Regions from separate parts of the Oceanobacillus aidingensis genome, predicted to be linked through region 2. Evidence: a T-box and tRNA genes for the amino acid it is inferred to sense, from the RefSeq annotation. Region 2 holds a T-box; the other holds one or more tRNA genes.
What was found. A T-box is a leader RNA that pairs with one kind of tRNA and senses whether it is charged. The one in region 2 lies ahead of leuS (leucine--tRNA ligase), so its partner is inferred to be a tRNA-Leu.
Positions count from the first base shown of each region.

Region 1: it encodes a tRNA-Leu, which carries the amino acid that the T-box ahead of leuS (leucine--tRNA ligase) is inferred to sense. The anticodon was not compared.

Region 1 covers NZ_JBHSFT010000010.1:27,796-39,854, reverse strand. The annotation lists gene ACFO3P_RS06900 (catalase) at 1-274, opposite strand, end outside; gene ACFO3P_RS06895 (SprT family protein) at 720-1,172, shown strand; tRNA gene ACFO3P_RS06890 (tRNA-Asn) at 1,436-1,510, shown strand; tRNA gene ACFO3P_RS06885 (tRNA-Ser) at 1,517-1,607, shown strand; tRNA gene ACFO3P_RS06880 (tRNA-Glu) at 1,624-1,695, shown strand; tRNA gene ACFO3P_RS06875 (tRNA-Asp) at 1,724-1,800, shown strand; tRNA gene ACFO3P_RS06870 (tRNA-Gln) at 1,808-1,882, shown strand; tRNA gene ACFO3P_RS06865 (tRNA-Lys) at 1,976-2,051, shown strand; tRNA gene ACFO3P_RS06860 (tRNA-Leu) at 2,062-2,149, shown strand; tRNA gene ACFO3P_RS06855 (tRNA-Leu) at 2,164-2,247, shown strand; partial or broken gene ACFO3P_RS06850 (type 1 glutamine amidotransferase family protein) at 2,818-3,405, shown strand; gene ACFO3P_RS06845 (hypothetical protein) at 3,536-3,745, shown strand; gene ACFO3P_RS06840 (NADPH-dependent FMN reductase) at 3,868-4,449, opposite strand; gene ACFO3P_RS06835 (winged helix-turn-helix transcriptional regulator) at 4,650-5,015, shown strand; partial or broken gene ACFO3P_RS06830 (SDR family oxidoreductase) at 5,372-6,206, shown strand; gene ACFO3P_RS06825 (MFS transporter) at 6,404-7,597, opposite strand; gene ACFO3P_RS06820 (DUF3887 domain-containing protein) at 8,298-9,395, shown strand; gene ACFO3P_RS06815 (CdaR family transcriptional regulator) at 9,452-10,546, opposite strand; gene ACFO3P_RS06810 (glycerate kinase) at 10,695-11,861, shown strand; gene ACFO3P_RS06805 (2-keto-3-deoxygluconate permease) at 11,851-12,059, shown strand, end outside.
Region 2 covers NZ_JBHSFT010000037.1:310-7,597, forward strand. The annotation lists gene ACFO3P_RS14700 (rhodanese-like domain-containing protein) at 143-451, opposite strand; gene ACFO3P_RS14705 (hypothetical protein) at 572-1,330, shown strand; gene leuS (leucine--tRNA ligase) at 1,427-3,841, opposite strand; T-box leader at 3,952-4,175, opposite strand; gene mnmM (tRNA 5-(aminomethyl)-2-thiouridylate-methyltransferase MnmM) at 4,414-4,986, shown strand; gene ACFO3P_RS14720 (hypothetical protein) at 4,995-5,384, opposite strand; gene ACFO3P_RS14725 (gamma carbonic anhydrase) at 5,888-6,415, shown strand; gene metK (methionine adenosyltransferase) at 6,470-7,288, opposite strand, start outside.

The sequences.
Region 1 (12,059 bases), on a different contig from region 2:
GGATAAACATGTCTGTTTTCTTCCCGACTTCAGAGAAGACTTTTGCTTTTGTATATTTAGTAATGTCGTTAGTAATCGTTAATGTTCCATAAGCTCCGGATCCTTTTGCGTGCATACGGCGCTCAGGAATTACTTCGCGATCAAAGTGTGCAAGCTTTTCAAGAAACCAAAAATCTTCCATTAATAATGGACCACGTTTACCGGCCGTTTTAGAATCATCATCATTTGGAACAGGAGCTCCAAATGCAGTGGTCATTTTTCTTTTTTCACTCATAGATAGTTTCCCTCCTATATATTAAATACAATTATTATAATAACATAATAAATAGTAGATTGCTATTAATATTCTTGTTTAATTTGAATGACATTTTTTTATTTTGATATAGAAGTCCTTCTTGACGGTGGGTATCGTATTTTTAAGCAAATGTTAGTAAAGTGTTGTTTTCTTTTAGAATAAAATAATATATTAGATAAGTGATTCTACTAATTCTCAATTAAGTTTTTTAAATGAGAATAAAACTCTTAGTATAACTGAAATATAAGATAGAGAATAGAAGTTCCGACAGCTTCTTTTTTATGTTAAAATGAGTTGTCATCAGTTAAACAATTTTTGGGAATTTCTGATGGCGTATAATAAAGAAGTATGTTTTGAATTGTCAGGAAGGTAAGAAGAACATTAAAATAATGAAGCTTTCTTTATATATTGGAGGTTGAAACAGATGGACCCAATGCCGGAGGAAGAATTGTACCAGTTAGTTAATCAGCTGTCAGAAGCTTTCTTTAATAAAACGTTTATGGACAAAGTACGATTTAACTCCCGTCTGCGGACAACTGGAGGGAGATATATCCCAAGTAAACGATTAATTGAATTGAATCCCAAATATGTACTGGAATCTGATAAGGAAGAGTTTCACGGGATTATTAAGCACGAGCTTTGTCATTACCATTTGCATATTGAAGGAAAAGGGTACCAGCATCGAGATAAAGATTTTAGAGAATTGCTTGCAAAAACGGGCTCTCCCCGTCATTGTAAACAGCTTCCTTCGAATCAGCAGCGCTACCAGCATATATATGAATGCCAAAAATGTAAAATGGTTTATAAAAGAGTAAGGAAAGTAGATGTATCCAGGTATCGATGTGGAAAATGCAGGGGGAGATTACATCTGATTTAATTTTTTTCAATTAAGTATTGACGAATAATATGATCCATGATAAATTAATGTAGCTGATATGAAATGACAGTTTTCATTCATTGCGAATGACCTGTTCAGCAGCTTTGTCGAATGGCTTGGATTTTTGAATAACTTTCTAAGCGAAAAAAACTTTTTAAGAAATTTAACAGTTTTTGTTGACAAAAAACAGGATATATTGTATGATATTTCTTGTTGTTGCGTAATTAGGATATTACATAGATAGTGACTGATTACTTTTATATTCCACAGTAGCTCAGTGGTAGAGCAATCGGCTGTTAACCGATCGGTCGTAGGTTCGAATCCTACCTGTGGAGCCATTATTTGGAGAAGTACTCAAGTGGCTGAAGAGGCGCCCCTGCTAAGGGTGTAGGTCGTGTAAGCGGCGCGAGGGTTCAAATCCCTCCTTCTCCGCCATTTTAATTTTCATAATGGCCCGTTGGTCAAGCGGTTAAGACACCGCCCTTTCACGGCGGTAACACGGGTTCGAATCCCGTACGGGTCATCTTTCTAAGAAATCAAAATAAATAATTGGTCCGGTAGTTCAGTTGGTTAGAATGCCTGCCTGTCACGCAGGAGGTCGCGGGTTCGAGTCCCGTCCGGACCGCCATTATAGTTGGGCCATAGCCAAGCGGTAAGGCATCGGGTTTTGATCCCGTGTACCCCAGGTTCGAATCCTGGTGGCCCAGCCATTTTCTTTTTAGAAGGAATACATGATAATACTATTACAGATAATAGTATTTTTTTATTGATAGGGACTATAAATAATGACCTGTCATATATAGGAGCCATTAGCTCAGTCGGTAGAGCATCTGACTTTTAATCAGAGGGTCGAAGGTTCGAATCCTTCATGGCTCACCATTTTTATCTTGCGGATGTGGCGGAATTGGCAGACGCGCTGGAATCAGGCTCCAGTGTCCGTTAAGGACGTGGGGGTTCGACTCCCTTCATCCGCACCATTTTTTTATATTATGCGGTCGTGGCGGAATGGCAGACGCGCCAGGTTGAGGGCCTGGTGGGTGAATAACCCGTGTGGGTTCAAATCCCACCGACCGCATCATATGTACAAACCAGTCATATCAAGGGTTGCAGACCTTTGATATTTTTTTATGCACTCATTTTTCTATATGAAATGGATGTTTTTTTATATAGTTTTGACCAGTTTTTGACCATGTGAATAAATGGTAAAAATGAAACGTTTGGATTTAAAAGAAATCATCTAATTTGTCAGCAGTTTTTCTTTGCTTACTAGAGAACAACTAAACATTAATTATCGTAGTAATGGATAAGCGCCCCAGGCGTTCTTTAAAGGTTACGTGTTCTTCGCCTTGAGGAACTAGTAAAGCAGCCGGAGAATACCTTAAATCATGTCAGTAGATAGCTTCAAGGTTAACGTGTTCACCAATTTTTCGATGCGCCTGTTAAAAATATCTCTAGTTACTGGAACATATTGACTTGAAAGAATATAAACCCAATAAACCAGCTCGATAAAAGATTTATAATATTCATAATATAAATCTTTTTTGGTATAATTACTTTAATAAATAAGAATGTAGTGATTTTATAAATGAGTTAAATGAGGCAATCACTGCAAGGTTGTAAATTATTAACGGGTGGTGTGATGCTTATGAAACAGGCTTTATTTCTTATCCTGGACGAATACGCAGATTGGGAAGGTGCTTACTTATCAACAACATTAAATCAGAGGGAGGATTGGTCGGTTCATACGATTTCTTTGGGGATACGGTAAGTTCCATTGGCGGTTTTAGAACTGCTGTCGATTAAATCATTGGTTCTGAACCTGAGGATGTTCATCTATTGGTAATGGTGGGCGGGAATACATGGAATAATGATAATAAAAAGCTTTTGCATCTAATCAAAATGGCATTTCAAAATAATATACCTGTTGGAGCTATGCGGAGCTGTGGATTATTTAGCGAAAAACGGTTTTCTAAATCATTATAATCATACGGGTAACTCTGTTGATGCTTGGAAGGGCTATGAAAATTATCATGCTAAGAGCAGTTTTTTTCAGCAGCAAGCAGTAACAGATAAAAATTTAGTCACTGCAAACGGAACAGCTCCGATTGAATTTACACATTTGATTTTAGAGTTGATCGAATTTGATACCTCCGAAAATATTAAAAAAATGATGTATATGTATAAGCATGGATTTTATAAATACTGTGAAAAATATGGGAATCCATTTAGATAATCTTCGCTTGAAATAAAATGAAAATTATGATTATAGTAGAATTGAGTATAGAGATTGGGGAGAATTGTCCTGAAATGAATATGACAAAAGGTTGTATCAGAATAGCTAGAAGGATTTGTGGAGGGATAACGTGTCAAAAGGATTAAAAATTATCTTGCTTTGGTCGCTTGCTTTCCCTGCAATAATCACCATTGGCCGTATGATAATTGATTTTATTTTAGGCAGGGAAATGGAATTCATCTCATACATGGCTGTTTTTTTAGGCATGGGAGCAGCAGGATTGATTTTTGGCGGACCGCTAGTGTACCTTGTAACTAAATCTAAAGAGGGGAAATATTAATTTTTAAATCTATATAATGTTCTGGACCTGCTGAAATAAAACAAGCACTCATTCCAATAATGGAAAGGGTGCCTGTTTTTTAGTGGAATCATTCTTTTTTACAAACTGTAGGATAATATAACTTATACAAGGCTCTTTTCTTTTCTCACTGATTTAAGCGCATTGGACCAAGCGACAACATCATCAATCATTTCGCCAAATCTTGGTTTATGCACTTCCATTGGTGCGAAAGTTGCCATGTTCTCAAAGTCATTAAATAAGCTGAATGCACCTTGTGGTTCAACTGTAGCTACTTTTAAATTGGATAACGTTGTACGTAATGCAAGGGAAGCTGCAATACCAAGCGTAGAGCCATAGCTTACGATGCCTGCTGCTTTATGATGCCACTCTGAACCTAAATAATCTAAATGATCCTTAAGGGACGAAGGGAAATTTTTATTATATTCCGGTGTAACAAAAATAAACCCGTCAAACGAATCAATTTTTCTTGACCATGCACGCTGTTCTTCTGTTGCGTATTCTTTATTTGTCATAAGCGGGGGGATTGCTTCATTGAAACGTCCAAGACCACTTTCTTTTATATCAACAATTTCAAATTCTGCGTCTATATCTTTATTATCTGCAAAATCTTTAACCCATTCTGCAACTTGTAAATTAACACGTACATCACGTGTGCTTCCTGTAATAATACCAATTCTTGTCATGCTGTAACCTCCGTATAAATTTAGATGTAATGAATCAAATAATAAGTTTGTATTAATTTGATTACAAGAGTTATAATAAACCTAAAGTGCCTTTTTGAGAAGAAGGCACTTTATTTATACCTAGTTACTTTTAGGAAACCATTTGATATATAAGGGGTTCATGCATATATTTATAAAGGAGCGGTTGAAAAGTGAAGAATATAACGACAGGTGAAAATTGTGGAGAGCTTCAAGTTGCGTTAGATATTATTGTAGGAAAATGGAAACCGATTATTTTATTTCACCTTATGGAAAACGAAAAATTGCGTTTTAGTGAACTGCAGCGGGCTATTCCGGAAATCACTAAAAAAATGTTAACTTCCCAATTAAGAGAATTAGAATATAACGATATTGTTCATCGCAAGGTTTATCAGCAGGTGCCTCCAAAAGTGGAGTATTCTATGTCACCGTACGGTCATGGTTTAAAACCGTTATTAGTATCAATGAGAAGCTGGGGGACGGAGCATCTGGAACATTTGGAGAAATTATATGGAAAAGATAATGAAGAGCAGAAGGAACAAATATAATTCCCGATAAGTTGTAATACGAAGCGGAATGGTGTTTTCTATGAATTACTCACTTTGTTGTCCAGTAATAGTATGCTGATTAAGCTTGGATACTTTTGTGCTTTAAAAGTATAAATCATTTATGGATGTATAACAAGGTTATAAAATGTCTTGATCAAAGAAGGGTTACATTAGTAGAGAGTATATCACGGACAATTGCCTGCAATGCTACCGTCTCATATCTGCCTCTGCTTGTAACCCCCTGTATTTTTATAAATTATATTATTGAAATTACCAAACTGATTCAAGTATATGAAGGATGCTTTGACTTAAATATTAGGAGGACGAGATGAATGGAAGGGAGAACGGTTTTGATAACTGGAGCTAATTCAGGAATTGGATTCGCAACAGCTGCTATTTTAGCCAGACAAGGCTGTCGTATCGTCTTAGTATGCAGAAATAAGCGAAAAGGGGAAGAAGCACGTCAAGAATTATTAGCTGCTGCTGATAATAAGGATATAGATTTACTGATCGCTGATTTGTCCTCACACGGAGATTAGAAAGCTGGCAGAGCAGGTTCAGAAGCGCTATTCCAAATTAGATGTTCTCATAAACAATGCCGGCGGTGTATTCGGTCAGTATCAAGTCAATAACGACGGCTTTGAAATGACTTTTGCGGTTAATTATTTAGCACCGTTTTTATTAACTCATCTGCTGCTTGATCAATTGAAGGCTTCCGGTTCAGGAAGAGTGGTTAATATCGCATCTGTCATGGAAGACAAAGAGTTTGAGCCGGATAATGCAGTAAATCAAACTGCTTCTGATTATTCGGGAATGCAGGCATATAAAACTGCAAAAACCGCTGTTCTGATGATGACGTATTATCTGAGTGAGCGCTTGTCAAACAGCGGTGTGACCGTCAATGCACTGCACCCAGGATTTATTTATACCCCTCAGGCAACCCGAATGGCACCGAAGTTTTTAAGACCAGTTATGAAGTTATTTTCAAAAAATCCAGAGCAAGGTGCCACTTTGCCTGCTTATTTGGCTTCATCCAATGAAGTGAAAGATGTTACAGGGAAGTTTTTTAAAGATAATAAAATAGAACAGACTTCCCCTGTTTCGTATAATGAAGAACGCCAAAAAGATTTATATATTAAAAGTCTTCAGTGGACGGGTTTAGAGGAATCTCCCTTTATAGAAAGTAATTAACTTTATGAGCTTCTGCTTTACTGAAGAAGTTTTCATTTTAATAAAGAAGGCAAAATTGCCATCTATGAAATCGAGAAACCGGGGTATAAGCGGTTTTCTGAGAATCAAAGCGGGAATCTAAAAATACTTCCTGGCATGTGCAGCAGCAGAAAAAAGTAAGTGCATGGCTGCTTTTTCAATTAATCATATCAAGGGTATTAAACCCTTGATATTCCACTTAAACTAATTCTTTTGAACGTTTTTTTTATAAGTAAATAAACTACATACATAATGAAAAATAAGACGTATACGAAGGCAGATACAATATAGATAGTCTGATAAGACGCTGCTTCTGCTATTAATCCCAGTACCAATGAGCCGCCGCCTATCCCAATATCGAAAAAATTGAAGAAAGAGGCCATGGCATCTTCATGCTCCTGTTTATCGACTAGGTTGATACACCAGGTTTGTATAGCAGGAAGCAATGCTCCGAAACCTAGACCGTAAAATATTGCTGCTGTAAAAAAGACCGTGTCTGTATTGGCAATATATAAAAGACCTAATCCAATGATTGCAAAGATAGAACCTGGAATCAAGATGACGGCTGGTCCGTGCAAGTCAAACAGCCTGCCAGAAACCAATCGTACTGCAAAGCTGGCTGCCGCTATAACGAAGAAAAACAATCCTACATGAGAAAAATCCTTTTCCAAGGCATATAAAGAAAAGAATGACATGATTCCTCCTGCTGCCGTTCCGACTAATAAAATCAGAAGGGCAGGGAAGAGAACTTTCTTTTCAAGAATTTTTGTCTTTACACTGGCTGTTCTATCTAATTCTCTTCCATTTGGTGCGCGTTTAATCAATATGGCCATGATTACAGCCAGTATCAATACTGCCATTCCGCCTAAGAATAAGCGCTGAAAGTCATATAATTCCAGCGTTAAGATACCTATCATGGGACCGACAGAAATAGCAATCGTTTCACCCAGACCAAAATATCCAATTCCTTCTCCGAGCCGCTTTTTAGGAATGATTTCGGCTGCTAATGTAGCGAAATATGTCGTAATCAACCCAAACCCTGCTCCATGAAAAAGCCGAATAATCAATAGCGTAGTGATATCACTTGAAAGATAATAGGCTCCAGTCGCCAAGGCATTAATTAAAATACCTAGGATTAAGAGGAATTTTTTGTCCATTTTACTTGCTAGAAGACCAGCAAAAGGACGAGTCAGAATAGCAGATAACATAAATATTCCTGTGACGATGCCGACTTGGCTGGCGCCGCCTCCAATTGCAGTAATAAAGAGAGGAAGCGTGGGAAGCAGCATCTCGAAAATCATAAAAACTAAACCGTTGGAAACCACGATAAAGATAAAGGATAATGACCATATTTTGGTGTTTGAATCATGCATTTTTCGAAACTCCTTCTATGTTGGTGCATTTTGATACAAAGGACATTATATCTGATACGGGGCAGATGTAAAGAGGTTGAACGAAAGGATAGTGAATGAATTGTAAAATGGTGATGAATTAGTGATCTAACTGGAGAATGGGAGCTATCAGGCTGAGTCATTTTACAGGCTATGCATTCATGTGTTTTTAGAGATTATGACAGGAATTAAGCGGGGGAGTCATAAAGTAATGACAGAAAGAACAATTGGAAATATCCGATGATATGCACGCTGTAAAAAATATACACCAAAAATGGCACTGCCATTGGGTAAAACGTCTTTGGTATTGCTATTTTTTGTTGTTTTCTCACTTCATAGCAGGTGAAAATTTTCGATAATAACCTTTCTTTAAGGCTGTAGTTTCTTCCTCATTGTTGTTAAAAAAGATTAATACGAAGCAGCATTTCCAATGCAGTTGAAAAGATGACACGATGAACCTTGTTTGAAGGGATATGAAAGTGAAATTCTGATAGAAACTTTCTCATCTATTAGAGTACTAGCAAGCTTCCCTGGCATATGGTACGATATGAAAAGATTAAGCGTATTTTCGCAAATGGAGTTTAATAGATACATAATAAGTCGATTTTGAAAAACATCGTTGTGCAGGGAGGAATCCGCTGCTAACCGGCAAGGAAATAATCAGGGTAAAGGAGCATAAAATTTGAAGTTCAAACAGTTAACCATTCTATTAACAGTCAGTTTACTTGGTTTGATACTCTCTGCATGCGGGGAAACTGATTCTGAATCAGAAGGAGAGACTAGAGAGGAAGCCAGAGATGAAGCGATGCAAACAGCAGAAGAATTTTTATCCTTTTTAAGCGAGGAAGAATTTGAAGAAGCGGCATCCTCTCTGAGTGATAATTCTATCAGTGAATGGACATCAAAAGATTTTGAAGATTTATTTGTTCCAACAGCTGAAATTTATGGTGGATTAAGTAGTATTGATTTAATGGAGGAAGAGGAAGATACATATTCGTCCATCTTTAATTTTGTTTATGAAGGCAAATTTGGTGCGCGTAAGGCGCTCTTTTATATCGGTATTAACAGAAATAATGAAGTATTTAATTTTCGGACAAACATTGATCCAGAATTACAGTTTTCAGAAAAGACCCATGACGTTGCGGAAGGATTTTTAGAATTTGCGAGGGAGGGTGCCTTTGAAGAAGCGGCTGACTTAGTGGAAGATGATATGGAATCAGATATAGCACCGGCAGATATTGCGTCTGATTGGAGCCGGCTGGAGGAAACGAATGGGGAATTCGCAGATATTCATCTTTATGATGAACAGACGTTTTCCAGAGATTCTTCTCTTATTTATGCTGCAACGTTTGGGGAACAGCTGGTTCTTTTTAATATCTATGTAAATGAGGACAATGCAATTACAGGTTATTATTCCCGCAGCTATGATGAAGAAGAGAATTACATCTATCCGGAAGAAGCGCATCAGACAGCCGAGGATTTTTTAACATTTATTGCTGCTGAAGATTATGAAGAGGCGGCAGATCTCTTAGATGATGCTGAAGCAGAGGCCTCTCCTGAAGATTTGGAAAGGTGGCGTAATAATGTTGAGCGGGAGTATGGAGAATGGGTTCGTTTTGAGTTGAATCATGAAAAAGACTATTATGGTCCTTCTGCTGGAAATTATTCGTTTGTATATGATGTGGAGTTTTCGGAACAGCCGGCATCCATCATTGTATATGTGAATCGTGAAAATGAGATCAGCGGATACCGGCACACGGATGTGGAAAGCGAAGAGTAGAGAATGGATTGAAAGGCAAGGGAGTTTGATAAGCAGTGTATCAAACTTCCCTTGCCTTATTTATTTTGTTCCTGAATCCATAAGGCCACCTGCAAAATAAGAGAATCATTGAAAATTTTCGGATTATATCCTGTTTCCCTTGTGATATTATTTAACCGGTAAAGCAATGTATTCCGATGTAAAAATAGGGCATCAGCTGTTTTTTGGATATTTAAATCATGTGCAAAAAATGCTTTTAATGTCATTGCCTGCGTTTCATCTAAACCGTTCAGAATTCGCCTGGAGAACCTTTCTCTCAGCGTCTGGTCAAGCTGATAAAGCAATGCCCGTACTTCAATCTGGCTGAATGAAATTACTTCGATTTCCGGTGCACTGATTTTTAAAGCGAGCTCGCAATCGGAATAAGCCTGATAAAAATGTTTCAGTTCATGAAAAGCCAGACTATTGGCTATTCTGAAGGTAATACCCAGCTTATGAAATAGTGCTTGCAGCGCTTCTACTTTTCGCACGGCTTCGGTCTCTTCCATTTCAGACACGGCAATAAACAGCTGATTAAGGTTTATAAATCCGGCAATAGCAGGACGCTTACCAAATAACCGCTCTATTTTTTGAATCAATTCTTGTTTTTGGATAGTGAGCGTATCTATTTGAATGACGAATGCCATGAATGGAGGCGTTAATTCTATTTTCAGCATATCAAGCCCTTGCTGGATCGTTTTATAAGAGGCATTGCTTTTTAACAGCTGGTCAATAACCATCTCTTTTGTACGCTGTTTCCATTCCAGCTGTGAAGTAATAAATTCCTGGTCAATCATCAGCTCTGTAGTCATTTTCACCAGCTCCCCGATATCCTCCATCTCATCCGGATTGCCGGTAACCCCAATCACCCCGATGATAGTGTCCTGAAAGACGATAGGTAAATTGATTCCAGGCTCCGAGCCTTGCCAGGAATCCCCTTGTTCAGGATAAATAGAGAGTGTTTCTCCGCTGCTCAGCACTTCTACAGCCCCTTCATGAACAGTATGCAGTCTAGTTTCATCCAGAGCGGCAATAATCTCTCCGTTCATATCCATAATATTTACGTTTCGATTTAAACGGAGGGAGGTTTCTCTGACGATGGCATTCGCAATTTCTTTTGTCAACATATCCATAATTCAAGCTCCTTTGTTTATACCCTACAATATTAAACTATATATTCCTCTTATTTTTGTATGATATAGCCATATACAATATAAGTCAATATTCGTATAATTTAAACTACAGATAAAAAAGAAAACGCTTACTAAAGGATGTGATGGAATGAAGATTATCGTTGCTCCAGACTCATTTAAAGGAAGTTTAAGTGCAGTCGAAGCAGCTAATGCCATAGATAAAGGAATCAAAAAAGCTTTTCCAGACGCAGAAACCGTCTTGATCCCTGTTGCTGATGGAGGCGAAGGAACATTAGAAACACTTGTTACTGCTACAGAAGGAGAGATGAAGCATGTCATTGTCACAGATCCATTGGGGAATAAGGTCGAAGCTGGATATGGAATTTTAGGAGATAAGAAAACATGTGTCATTGAAATGGCAGCAGCCTCAGGACTCACTTTACTATCTGAAGAAGAACTTTCCCCATTGGCAGCAACAACCTATGGGACAGGGCAGCTGATTAAACAGGCTCTGGATGATGGTTTTACTTCTTTTGTTGTGGGATTAGGAGGCTCCGCTACGAATGACGGAGGTGCCGGCATGCTGCAGGCGCTGGGGCTAAGGATTTTAGATGCAGAAGGAAATGAAATCGGTTATGGAGGAGACGCATTAGGTAAAATTGCTTCCATAGAAATCGATTCATTTGATCCCAGAATTAAAGATTGTCAATTTTTAATCGCCTCTGATGTAGAGAATCCGTTGATTGGATTAAATGGGGCATCTCATATTTTTGGCCCGCAAAAAGGTGCAACATCGGAAATGATAGAGCGGCTGGATCAAAATCTCGCACATTTTGCGGATCAGGTTGCAAAGGTTACAGGTATCAAGCTGCATGATATGCCGGGTGCAGGAGCTGCAGGCGGCATCGGAGGAGCTTTTCAGGCCTTCTTTCCATGTGAACTGGAAAGAGGAATTGATGTTGTCCTGGAGTATAGTAACATCAACCAATTTTTAACAGGAACAGATTTAGTCATTACCGGCGAGGGAAAAGTAGACGGGCAGACTGCTTCTGGTAAAACGCCGCTGGGAGTAGCGCAAACAGCGCAAAGGCAAGGAGTTCCAACGATTATTTTAGCAGGATCGGCAGGTGATGATACGGCAGTGCTCCATGATTTTGGCGTTGTCAGTATCCACAGTATTGTCAATAAACCAATGACGTTAGAAGAGTCTATGCGAAATGCATCTATCCTATTGGAATTAAGTGCTGAACAGGTGGTTCGTTCTTATTTTTACGCTTTTAATCACATCAAAGGGGGAGCGATTTATGAGAATTAAGGATACAATTGAAAAAGTACCTGGAGGGTTAATGGTAGTTCCACTTCTATTAGGAGCTTCTTTAAACACGATTGACCAAATGCATATACCGGCAGTGATGAGAGTTCTTGAATTTCTCGGAGCACCGCAAACAGAGGAAGGCTACTATGAATTTTTAAGAATTGGCGGATTTTCACAAGAATTATTTAAGGATAGTGC
Region 2 (7,288 bases):
CCTTTTTTGTACTCCCTTCATTAAATTATAAATCTCGTATTGTCTGGTTACCTTACTCCTGCTCAGCATAAAAATCCCGCGGGAATTTATTTTCCCGCGGGATATCCTCTATAGAGTCTATAAATTCGTCACGCTTATGGAATTATTTAATAATAATTTCTCCATCCCACTCCAGCATTCCGCCGCTCATGTTTGATACATTAAACCCTTGCTCTTGTAAAAAAGCGGTTGCGTTATGGCTTCTTCTTCCAGACCGGCAAATCATAATATATTCCTTATCTTTATCTAATTTCTCATAAGCAGCCGGTATATCGCCTAAAGGAATATGCAAAGCATTTTCAATGATTCCTTGTGCTACTTCTTCATCTTCTCTGACATCGATCAACTGAATATTATCGTTTTCTCTGATAGTATCCACTTCTGCCGGTGTAAGCTCTTTTATATCTGCCATTTTCTCTCATCTCCTTCTGTTTTCCTTCTTTATTATATTAAATGCATTATGAATAGGATTCAAATCGTTTGATTAAACTAAGGCAAAACTTAATTATTTTATGAATAGAAGGTGTTATTGATGGCTTATATCAGTTTATTGTTTTTAGCTCTCTTTTTCGCTCCGGCAGAAGCAGCTTCGAATGATGCGATGCTAATCCAAACGTATGAAGAGGATGTTACAGGAGATGGAGAGAAAGAGCTGTTAGAGTTAAAAGGAAAATTATTTGCTGCAGATGGTGTTTATTATCAAGATATTTGGGTTGAAATTTCCAGCCCCTCTACTGATAAAACATGGCGGATAAACTATGGTGGAGGATACGATCCCGAATTACATTTTGCAGAATTAACTCACAACGGTGTCATGGATATTCTTTATCAGAGTCCTACCGGCGGAAGCGGCGGATTATATACTTCTCAGTTAAATCAATGGGAAAAAGATGATTTTATCGAGCTTCCACTGCCAGTAGAGCAGCCCGTGAAAGGGGAATTTATGGATGGTTTTCGAGTGTCCATTCAATTGCTTCCAGATGAAGACCCCATCATTTTAGATGTCTCGGGCCAAAAAGAAGAATATATCCGTTTAAAGCTATACGATGAGCAGGGTAAACTTCTGGAACCTACAACACTTATGATTGATCCTGTTGCATTTTTTGACATCATTGACTTAGACGATGAAGGTCAAAAAGGTCTTAAGAGCTTTCAGCAAATAAGTGGTGCTTATCATGCAGACGGAATTGGAACCGTGGAATCGATTTGGATGTATGATGAGGGGAAATGGATGCTGCTAGAAACAGACTTGCAAACAGATCTTCCGCGTTTGGATAATTCCTCCAGTTAGTATTTTTTATAAAGAAAACATAGAAAAACCGGACTATAATCAATTTCTGCCAAGCGAATTTTGATTATAGCCCGGTTTTCAGTTAGAGAAAATGGATTAATTAGCTACAACATTAACAAGTTTATCTGGAACAACAATCACTTTTCGAATTGTCTTCCCGTCCAGCCATTTTTTTATACTTTCTTGATTTAAAGCCATTTTTTCAAGGTCGTCTTTTTCAGTACCTGCTGGAACGCTTAGTTTCGCACGTACCTTGCCCATCACCTGCAAAACAACTTCCACTTCTTCTTCCACCAGCTTCGATTCATCGTAAGCAGGCCAGCCAGCAAGGCTTATAGAATCTTCATTGCCCAGCTTTTGCCAAATCTCTTCACACATATGCGGAGCGACTGGAGAAAGAAGCTTCACAAAGCCTTCTGCGTAATTTTTCGGGATTGATTCTGCTTTGTAGCATTCATTTACAAATACCATCATTTGAGAAATACCTGTATTAAAGTGAAGATTCTCAAAGTCCTCTGTCACTTTCTTAACCGTTTCATGATAAACCTTATCTAATTCTGTTGCAGCTTCATCTGTAATCTTATCTGTTAATGAATTATCATCATTGATATACAGTCTCCAAACACGATCCAAGAAACGCCGGGAGCCATCTAAACCATTTGTTGACCAGGCAACAGAAGCATCTAATGGTCCCATAAACATTTCATACAATCTTAGCGTATCTGCGCCATGAGAAGAAATAATATCATCCGGATTAACAACATTTCCTTTTGATTTACTCATTTTCTCATTACCTTCTCCAAGAATCATCCCTTGGTTAAATAATTTTTGGAAAGGCTCCTTCGTGGAAACAACTCCAATATCATAAAGGAATTTATGCCAGAAACGTGCATATAACAAGTGAAGCACAGCATGCTCTGCTCCGCCGATATATATGTCGATTGGAAGCCATTCCTCCAATGCTTTTGGATCAGCAAGCTGTTCCGTATTATGCGGATCAACATAGCGCAGGAAGTACCAGCAGCTGCCGGCCCATTGCGGCATCGTATTTGTTTCTCTTCTGCCCTTCATTCCTGTTTCCGGATCAACTACATTTACCCAATCTCCATTCGTGGCAAGCGGAGATTCTCCAGTTCCCGATGGTTTAATCTCGGTCATTTCCGGAAGTTCCAATGGAAGCTCCTCATCCGGCACAGCAGTCATGCTGCCATCTTCCCAATGAATGATTGGAATCGGCTCTCCCCAATAACGCTGCCTTGCAAAAAGCCAGTCACGCAAACGATACGTGATTTTCTTTGTCCCTTTTTTATTTTCTTCCAGCCATTCAATCATTTTAGAAATAGCCTCATCTTTATCCAGTCCATCCAAAAATCCAGAATTAACATGGGGTCCGTCTCCTGTATAAGCTTCCTCTTCTATATTTCCGCCAGCGACTACTTCTCTGATTGGCAAATCAAACACAGAAGCAAATTCATAGTCACGCTCGTCATGTCCAGGAACTGCCATAATTGCTCCGCTTCCGTAACTCATCAATACATAATCTGCTACCCAGATCGGCATCTTCTCTCCATTAACAGGATTAATCGCATAGGCTCCCGTAAATACACCTGTTTTTTCTTTGGCAAGATCCGTACGTTCTAAATCAGACTTCGTTTGTACGTCATGCAAATATTTTTCCACAGCTTCTTTTTGTGCTGCGGTTGTAATTTTTTTAACAAAATCATGCTCTGGTGCCATAACAGCATACGTTGCTCCGAACAATGTATCCGGACGTGTTGTAAATACAGTAAAGGTTTCCTCATGTCCTTCAATGGAGAAGGTCACCTCAGCCCCTTCGGAACGCCCAATCCAGTTACGCTGCATTTCCTTCAGGCTTTCCGGCCAATCCAATTCTTCCAAATCAGAAAGCAGTCGATCTGCGTACGCCGTTATTTTAAGCATCCACTGCTTCATCGGTTTACGAACTACCGGATGCCCCCCGCGTTCACTCTTCCCATCAATTACTTCTTCATTGGCAAGCACCGTTCCAAGAGCAGGACACCAGTTGACAGCCACTTCATCCATATAAGCCAAATCATTTTCATAAAGCTTTTTGAAAATCCATTGTGTCCACTTATAATAATGAGGATCTGTTGTATTGATTTCCCGGTCCCAATCATAAGAAAAGCCTAACTCTTTAATCTGTCTCTTAAAGGTTTGAATATTTGCTTCTGTAAATTCTTTAGGGCTGTTTCCTGTATCAATGGCATATTGCTCTGCCGGAAGTCCAAAAGCGTCCCAGCCCATCGGATGCATGACCTCATATCCTTGCATTCTTTTCATTCTGGCTAAAATATCAGTTGCCGTATAACCTTCCGGGTGGCCAACGTGCAGCCCCTGGCCGGATGGATAAGGGAACATATCAAGTGCATAAAATTTCTCTTTATTAGAAAATGTATTTGTTTTGAATGTTTGATTGTTATCCCAATATTTTTGCCATTTTCTCTCGATTTCCTGATGTTGAAAGCTCATTATAATCCTTCCTTTCGTCCTGACTCTTGTATCGTTCAATCACATACGGCACGGACATCTATATCCCGATTTCTTATAAAATCAGGTATAAAAAAAGCCACTCATCCCAATGAAGGGACGAGAAGCTGTGTTTATTCCCGCGGTACCACCCAAATTAACGCTAAGAAGCGCTCGCTTGACATCGGTAACGTTGATGAAACGACAGTAACTACTCTGATTTCATTACTGCAAACTAAAAAGGTGAGTTCATACGTCTATCAGTAGCAGTTTTCACCACCCACTGCTTCTCTAAAACTGATAAAACCTATTACTAATCCTTTTTCATCGTCTTTCGTTTTATGATAGATACTGGAATTATAATGAAATAAATATTCCGTGTCAAGTTGACCTGACGTATCTTACTTCTTAGTATACACTTATTTTTATAATTGGAAACCATATCACGAGGAAAAATATAATACAGACTGTTGACTATTCAATTGGAAGCGGAGCAATAAACATTTTACCGTTTTTCTTGTTATAATGAAATACAGCATATTTCCATTGGAAAAAATACAGAAGGAGACAGTAACATGCTATTAAATGTTTTAACCTGCGCACATGCACTTTTAAAAGAAAGCCTGAAAGAAGGAGATACAGCTATCGACGCGACCTGTGGAAACGGATATGATACATTATTTTTAAGCCAGACTGTCGGCCCTTCCGGCAAGGTATATGGATTTGATATCCAGGAGCAGGCCATTCAAAATACGAAAGCGACACTTTACGAAAATGACTGTCATAATGTAACCCTTATTCAGGACAGCCATGAAAAGATACATAGCAATATTAAAGAAGAAATTTTTGGCGGCGCTATTTTTAACCTTGGCTATTTGCCAAAAAGCGATAAATCAATAGTCACAAAAGCGCCCTCCACCATCGCCTCGGTTGAAGCGATATTGAAAAAACTGAAAACAAACGGTCTGATCGTTCTGGTTATTTATTATGGACACCCGGGCGGCGGGGAAGAAAAAGAAGCGGTTCTTTCTTACGCTTCACAATTAAATCAAAAAGAATATCAAGTGCTCAGGTACCAATTTATCAATCAGCAAAATAAAGCACCTTTTTTAATTGCTATCGAAAAAAAGAAACGCTCTGCATCATAGAGCGTTTCTTATGCAATTCCTAAAAATAGTAATCGAAAGAATAAATTTAAGAAGTGCCCGGCTGTCATGATAATAAATATAATAAATGAAATCATGAGCACACGGGAGCGAAGTGTCTTATATTTTTTGGGATAGGGAATCCAAATATAAGCTGATACAACCATGAGCGGGACAGAATATAAATATCCAAATAGATAAACCCAGTCGCGCAATGCAGAAAGGTCACCCAGTTCAGGGTCTTGCAGGCTGTTCAACTGATTCATATATCCGGCTGCAAAAATAATAGTTAGCAAAATAAAATAACCAAATGTTGTCAGACGCAGCCATTTTTGCTCATCGCTTATCAGTATATAGACACCGATAAAAAATAAAATCCCTATTACAATTTGAATCAACATGAAAGTACAACCCCATTTTTAACGATAAATCAGTTCTCTGCGCCACATGCAAAACTTTCTCTCTCTGTAAAAGTCCGCCTGTTTGTATGGATGTCCCATTATCCATAGCGAGATTAAAACAGATTTATACAATTACTTATTCCAGTTATGACTGGAACATCTGTTACTGCTCCCATTGTCAAATCAACAACGTGGAAATTACTTAGAATAGCATTTCTGTTTATCTCTTTATGTTATTACTATCCTTAAGTAACCAGCTTATTTATTCTACCATAAAAAGATGCGTATCTGTAGAGGATAAAAAGAAATAAATCTACATTCAAACTTATTATCCACATCAAACAAATGACTTAGAATATATGCCTACAATTAGGAGATTACGATAGGAATAACAAGTCTTTCTCCTTCATTCAGTACTAAAATCAACTCATTTAGAACTGCCTTTCCAGATAATATTTCCTTTGATATACTTTAATCAATATGACTGAGTTGGAGGAATACAAATGATTGAATCATATAAAGGAATAACCCCGTCTATTGATTCTGCCGCATTCATTGCCAAAAATGCAGTAATCAACGGAGACGTGACGATTGAAGAAGAAGCAAGTATTTGGTTTCATACGGTGATTCGCGGTGATGTAGCACCGACAAAAATAGGTAAGCGTACCAATGTCCAGGATCTCTCTATGCTGCATCAAAGTCCTGATATGCCGTTAATTCTTGAAGATGATGTCACTGTTGGACACCAAGTCACCTTGCATTCAGCAATTATACGCCATCATGCGCTGATTGGCATGGGGTCCATTATTTTAGATGGCGTAGAGATCGGGGAGCATGCTTTTGTCGGCGCAGGAAGTCTGGTGCCGCCGGGCAAAAAAATACCGCCCCGCACATTAGCTATGGGTAGGCCGGCTAAAGTGGTTCGTGAATTAACCGATAAAGACTATCAAGAAATGGACCGCATCCGTAAATCCTATGTGGAAAAAGGACAATATTATTTAAAAGAAACAAACATGGGCGGAAATGAGTAAAACCATCCTATTCCAAAGAAAAACGTCAGGCATCTTCAAACACCTGACGTTTTTTTATTTTGCAGTCAACGCTTTTAATTCTTCGACTTTATCTGTTTTTTCCCATGGGAATGTAATATCTGTACGTCCGAAATGGCCGTAAGCAGCTGTGTTTTTAAAGATTGGCCTTCTTAAATCAAGCATGCGGATAATACCTGCCGGACGCAAATCAAAAAGCTCCCGGACTGCTTCCACTAATCTCTCTTCACTGACTTCCCCTGTACCGAACGTATTGATTGAGATAGAAACGGGCTGTGCAACGCCAATCGCATAAGCCAGCTGAACCTCACAAGAATCAGCAAGACCTGCAGCAACAATATTTTTAGCAACATAACGGGCCGCGTATGCAGCAGAACGATCCACTTTCGTTGCATCTTTACCGCTAAAAGCGCCGCCGCCATGTCTGGCATAGCCTCCATAAGTGTCTACAATAATCTTTCTTCCGGTCAAGCCGACATCGCCTTGCGGACCGCCTAAAACAAAGCGCCCGGTCGGGTTAATATAGTACTTTGTTTTTTCATCCAGTAATTCACCGGGTACAACAGCTTCGACAACATGTTTAATAATATCCGCTTCGATTTGTTCATTCGTAATATCCGGATGATGCTGCGCGGAAATGACAACCGTATCTACACGCAGCGGCTGGTTATCTTCACCGTATTCAACGGTTACCTGTGTTTTCCCGTCTGGACGCAGATAGCCGATAATCTCTTCCTTCCGGACATCTGCTAATCTTTTGGATAAACGGTGTGCTAAAGAAATTGGTAAAGGCATCAGCTCTTCAGTTTCATTACATGCATAACCAAACATTAATCCCTGGTCACCGGCACCAAT